One region of the Thalassotalea sp. LPB0316 genome, then DNA from elsewhere that is predicted to be linked to it. Evidence: predicted binding sites of a transcription regulator. Region 1 holds the regulator's gene; the other holds the start of a gene.
What was found. The regulator sigma-54, encoded in region 1, starts transcription at its own class of promoters, with help from an activator protein. The targets are predictions, from matches to a motif close to GTTGGCACGNNNNTNGNNT.

Region 2: a site for sigma-54 is predicted at 1,211-1,229, ahead of LP316_RS04440 (kinase). Genes of this name have one in related genera too.

Annotation. Positions count from the first base shown of each region.
Region 1 is NZ_CP062946.1:1,436,131-1,439,342, reverse strand. Features, by position in the region: gene lptA (lipopolysaccharide transport periplasmic protein LptA) at 1-339, shown strand, start outside; gene lptB (LPS export ABC transporter ATP-binding protein) at 339-1,070, shown strand; gene LP316_RS06280 (RNA polymerase factor sigma-54) at 1,132-2,634, shown strand; gene hpf (ribosome hibernation promoting factor) at 2,658-2,945, shown strand; gene ptsN (PTS IIA-like nitrogen regulatory protein PtsN) at 2,951-3,212, shown strand, end outside.
Region 2 is NZ_CP062946.1:1,004,809-1,008,020, forward strand. Features, by position in the region: gene LP316_RS04435 (HAD-IIB family hydrolase) at 1-295, opposite strand, end outside; gene LP316_RS04440 (kinase) at 285-1,154, opposite strand; gene LP316_RS04445 (penicillin-binding protein 1A) at 1,340-3,212, opposite strand, start outside.

The DNA of each region.
Region 1 (3,212 bases):
GGCTCATTAAAAATTCACGCTGAATTAGTGCAAGTCATTGAAGATGAAGCCAGTGACAGTGAAACTTATATCGCAAAAGGCTCACCAGCAATTTTTGAACAACTGCTCGAAGATGGTACGCCAATAAAACTCGAAGCCAATGAAATTACATATGAGCCATCAATTAATACGATAACGATTTCAGGTAACGCCAAGTTGAGCCAAGAAGGCAGCGAAGTCAATGGTGACAAAATCATCTACAACACCTTAACCGAACAACTAGAAGCGAAAAGTAAACCCAAAGAGCGTATCACCACGATATTAAAACCAAAAACAAAAGACGAAGTGAAAGATAACTAATGTCAGCAGGTTTATTGAAGGCACAGGGCTTGGCGAAATCCTACAAGGGACGTCAAGTCGTTAAAAATGTTGGGCTCAGTGTTGAAACAGGGCAAATCGTTGGCCTACTCGGCCCAAATGGTGCAGGTAAAACAACGTCATTTTATATGATTGTCGGCTTAGTCGTTAACGACAAAGGCACAATCGAGTTAAATGGTGAAGATTTAACGTTAGCACCAATGCACGAGCGCGCCCGTAAAGGTTTAGGCTACTTGCCGCAAGAAGCCTCTATTTTTAGAAAGTTGTCCGTGCACGACAACATCATGGCTATTTTACAAACACGTAAAGACTTGTCAGAGGTCGAACGTATTGAAAAACTTGAATTATTACTTGAAGAATTCAATATAGGCCATATAAAAGATAATACAGGGATGAGTTTATCTGGTGGTGAACGTCGACGTGTCGAGATTGCTCGCGCTTTGGCTGCTGATCCTCAGTTTATTTTACTCGATGAACCCTTTGCTGGCGTTGACCCAATTTCGGTTGGCGATATTAAAAAGATCATTTTGCACTTAAAACAGCGCGGTATTGGCATCTTAATTACCGACCACAACGTTAGGGAAACCCTTGATGTCTGTGAAAAAGCTTATATTGTCAGCCATGGTGAATTAATCGCCGAAGGTGACGCGGATCAAATTCTTGCTAATCAACAAGTCAGAGATGTGTACCTAGGTGAACAATTCACGCTATAGTTAAGATAAAGAAGTGACAATCACTTCGCGTTTGTAAATAGATAGGAATAATAAAAGCTACATGCGTCCATCATTACAACTCCGTATCGGACAACAGCTAACAATGACCCCACAGTTGCAGCAAGCAATCAGGTTGCTACAACTGTCGACATTGGATTTACAACAAGAAATTCAAGAAGCACTGGAAAGCAACCCATTATTGGAAGTTGACGAAAACGCAACCCAAACCAATGAAGAAAGCCAACCAGACAAGCTTGAAGAAGCGTTTATGGGTGAAAACCAAACGGCCTCGTCAAATGAAGGCAGTGAAGATCCTCTGCCTAGTTCCGATGAAGTAAATGCCAGTGATGGGTTGGAAAAAACCGATATTCCCGAAGAGTTATCTATGGATACTACGTGGGACGATAACTATAGTGCGAGTTTATCTGGCTCTAGCGCCGGCCCGCTGTCAGAAGACTACACCTATCAAGGTGAAACGACTGAATCTATTCAAGATCACCTACGCTGGCAAATGGAGTTAACACCGTTTACCGAAACAGATAAAGCCATTGCCACCGCTATTATCGATGCTATTGACGATGCTGGCTATTTAACTGTATCTACCGAAGATATTTTAGAAAGCTTAGGCGATGACGAGGTTGAGCTCGACGAAGTTGAAGCCGTACTCAAACGCATCAATATGTTTGATCCTGTTGGCGTTGGTGCGCGCTCAATTGCCGAGTGTTTATTAATTCAACTCAATCAATTTGACAAACAAACACCTTGGCTAGCAGAAACCAAACAAATTATCTCAGACCACATTGATTTGTTAGGTAACAGAGACTATCGTCAATTAATGCGCAAAACGAAATTGAAAGAAGATCAATTACGCGAAGTGATGAGGTTAATCCAAAGTCTTGATCCGCGCCCAGGCGACAGCGTGATAAAGTCGGAAGAGCAGTACATTATTCCTGACGTATCAGTAGAGAAAAAGAACGGCCGTTGGGTCGTAGAGCTCAATCCAGACACGGCGCCAAAACTGTCGATTAACCAGCAATATGCTGCAATGTCACGGTCAATGAAGTCGTCAGAAGATAGCCAATTTATTCGCTCAAACTTGCAAGAAGCGAAATGGTTTATTAAAAGCTTGGAAAGTCGCAACGATACCTTATTAAAAGTATCGAATTGTATCGTCCAGCGCCAACAAGCGTTTTTTGAGTACGGCCCAGAGGCTATGAAACCTATGGTGCTAAACGATATTGCGGAAGCTGTTGATATGCACGAGTCAACAATATCTCGTGTGACAACACAAAAATATATGCATACACCAAGAGGTATTTTTGAGTTGAAATATTTCTTCTCAAGTCATGTAAGCACCGAAAATGGGGGCGAATGCTCATCGACCGCAATCCGAGCATTAATTAAGAAATTAGTATCTGCTGAGCTACCATCTAAGCCATTAAGCGATAGCAAAATGGCCGACTTGTTAGCTGAGCAAGGTATTAATGTTGCACGACGGACGATAGCTAAATACCGAGAGTCTTTATCTATTCCACCGTCAAATCAAAGAAAAAGTTTATTGTAAACTTAGAAAAAAGGAAAAAGCTTATGCAAATTAATCTTTCTGGTCATCATGTAGAAGTTACCGACTCAATGCGCGAATACGTCAACTCAAAGTTTGCAAAGCTAGAACGACATTTCGATCACATCAACAATGTGCACGTTGTTCTAAATGTAGAGAAATTACAGCAAATCGCGGAAGCGACGCTGCACTTAAATGGCGGTGAGATCCATGCGTCATCAGACGACAAAGATATGTATGCTGCTATCGACTCGCTCGTCGATAAGCTTGACCGTCAAGTCATTAAACACAAAGAAAAGTTGAAAAAACATTAACTAAAATGAAGTTGCAAGACATTTTAACGCTGGACTGCACAATTTGTGCAGCGCCAGCAAGCAGTAAAAAACGCCTTTTTGATACTATTTGCGATGCTGCTGCACGTAAACTCCCTGAGACAAGCCAACACGATTTACTTCAAAGTCTTACCCAGCGCGAGCAAATGGGAAGTACAGGCATTGGCAACGGTATCGCCATTCCGCACGGCCGCTTAATCAACGGCAAGCATGCGGTGGCAGTGTTAATAACCACTGAACAGCCAATCG
Region 2 (3,212 bases), 430 kb from region 1:
AGCTTTTAAGCCAGTAATTTTGGAAGTCAACACAGCCGGTAGGGCAGGCCTTAAACTGCGACTTTGGTAGGAAAATCGCAGCGCCGTTTTCAACAATAAAGGGCGCCTCTATATCGAGCGAGCCCTGAATATCGACAACTTCAGCAAACGTTTTACTGGTGTTAATAATAATCGGAATATTAGCTGCTTGTAACTTCACCATCATAGGCATTGCCGCTTCATGGCTATAGCTAAAGTGATCGAGCAAGGTGCCGTCTAAATCGGTAAAAACTAAACAAGGGGGATTAAATGGCATGCATACTCCTTAGTGCGTTGATTGCGCGGTCACTTGCTAATTCAAAAACGTAATCACACTCAACAGGTAATCTTGCGATAGCGTGGCTGGTTAAGCGTTCAAAATGCTGAATAAAGCGAGCAATTTGCTGCTCGTTCATCACTTTGCTGTTGTTTGGCTTTGCGACTTTTTGACGCAATTTTTGCTCTTGTTGCCAGCGCCACTGCGCGACGCAGTCGAAATTGGGGGCCTTAAGCATTAACCAGCAGTGCATTTGCTTGTAAAAAGGCAGGAAATTGGTTAATTGTTGATTAACGTAATTGCGCCACTTGCCATCAATATCTTCATTTTCCTCAAGCGCATTGATTGGCGAGGCTAATTGAAGCTGGCTTTGTGGTTTGACTCCCCAACACCAACCTTCAAATATAACTATTTCTGGCTGTGTTATTTCTGGCCATTGGCTTTGTGGTAGCGGATCGTCTGTAGCTTTATCAAAACGCGGTAATTTCGTGGTTTGTCTGTTTGATAAAGTATCAAAGACCTTTTTCATTAAGGTTACATTGTGTGTGCCCGGTACGCCGCGTGTTGCAAGTAAGGGGTGGATAGTGTCAGCGAGTTCGGCTCGCTTAGCTGATGGCAGATAGAAGTCATCTAAAGACAGTACCGCAACGCTTAAGTTTAATCGCTGCTTAAAATAAGTTGATAGAAAATCCGCTAAGGTTGACTTACCTGAGCCTTGACAGCCGTTAATACCAATAAAAAATGGTGACTGCTCAGGCCGTTGTGAACTGAGCTGCTTGGCAACAGGGATAAACCATTGCTCAGCTGTTCGTGCAAAGCCTTCTGGTAATTGGTGTTGTTGAATGAACTGTTCAAGCATTTCAGTCGCCTCTCTTGACCTACCAATAGTTAAGTCATTGGTGTAAGTATGAGAAGAATCAACTAATATGCCACTAATTAAATAGTGTTATAAATCAGTTTGTTAGCCATTATTTGTTGTTTTGGTTAGCTTAATTTGACTGATTTTTGTACCTGGCTTGCACCGAGTTGGTGCAAGCCTTGGGCTTAGAAAATATCGTCAGCTGGCGTGGTTTCAAATATTTCACTACTGGTATCTTTGCGGACAAACTCTGTTGGCTCACTGCCGAGTTTAAAATATTCAAACATTGTTGTTTTATCCGTTTTCTTGGTTAGCTTACCCGTTGCTTTATCGATTCTAACCGTGACGATATCGACCGGCTGACTAAATGGTTCATAGGGGTAATTGTTCAACGCTTGTTCCATAAAAGTAATCCAAGCTGGTTGTGCTGATTTTGCGCCAAACTCTTTGCCCGTGATCTGATCTTTACCTAAATTGCGATTGTAGACGGTTTGACCTAAATCGCGCGCTGGATCGTCAAAACCTATCCAACTGGTTGCCACGATTCTACGGCTGAAGCCAGAAAACCAAGCATCTTTGGCTGAGTTCGTCGTCCCTGTTTTACCAGCAATATCGCGACGTTTTAACGAACGAGCTCTAAAACCAGTACCTTGCCAACCCGGTTTTATTGACCAATCAGCGCCCCAAATGGCACTGTTGAGCGCTTCTGTCATCAAATAAGCGTTTTGTGCACTAATCACTCGCTCTGCTTGAACAATTGGTTGAGTTGGTTGTACCTCGGTTGAATTTGATATGTCACTTAGCTGTGTCACCATCGCGGCTGGCGTTTTAATTTGCTCAACAGATGCGACTGATGTCGATAGTTCAGATTGCTCACTTAGTTGCGCTTGGCTTTCTTCTACCAAACATGGATCACAGGCTTGTGCAGGATTAGCTTGGAAAATTACGTCGCCAAATGAGTCTTCTATGCGTTCAATCAAATACGGTTTAACTAAAAAACCGCCATTGGCGAAGGTTGCAAACCCCGTTGCGACTTCTAATGGTGTTAATGAAGCTGAGCCTAGGGCTAGCGATTCATTTCGCGGTAAATCGTCTGGTGAAAAACCAAAGAGTGATAAATAGTCGATAGTGTTACTGATACCGACTTCGCGCAATAAGCGGACTGCGATAACGTTTTTCGACTCAGCAAGCGCCTGACGAATGCGAATAGGGCCAGCGTATACTGGCGGTGAGTTTTTCGGGCGCCACGCAACACCTGATGTTCTATCCCATTTATTGATCGGCGCATCGTTAACCAATGACGCCAAGGTCATGCCTTTTTCAAGCGCAGCTGAATAGATAAAAGGTTTAATATTTGAACCGACTTGGCGCTTGGCCTGGGTAACGCGGTTAAACTCACTTTGTTTAAAACTAAAACCACCAACGGTTGCTAAAATGGCACCGTTATCAGGGTTTAACGCGACTAAAGCACTTGAAACTTGTGGTAGCTGACTCAGTGCAAATTGCTGCTCGTTGATTGATTTGACAAAAACCACGTCACCGCGCTTGATGATATCGTCAGGCGTTTGAGGCGGAGGTCCTTGCTTGTAGTCACTAATAAATTCACGTGCCCAACTCATGCCTTGCCACGGAATTTCACCGGTTGATAAATCCTCAAAAGTCACCATCGCCATGTGTTCATCGACATAGGTCACTACCGCCGGTATAAGTGATTGGAAGCCAGTCATCTCACTTAAGGTTTCAACTATTTCTTCTTCGGTAACTGGCGTATCAGGGGTTATTTCAAGCGTTTGACCGACTTCAAGTGAATCAGGTAACGGGCGTAACTCTTTTATTGGTCCGCGGTAGCCGTGACGTAAATCGTAATCAAACAGGTTTTTAACAACAGCGTGTTGAGCGGCGAGTTGGAGATCAGATGGTACGGTTAAGTACACTTTGTAACCGCCGGTGTAAGCTTCTTCGCGACCGTAACGCGTTAACATTTCTTGGTGGGCCATTTCCGCAACATAAGGCGCATTCACTTCAATTTCAGCACCGTGGCGTTTACCGGTAATTGGC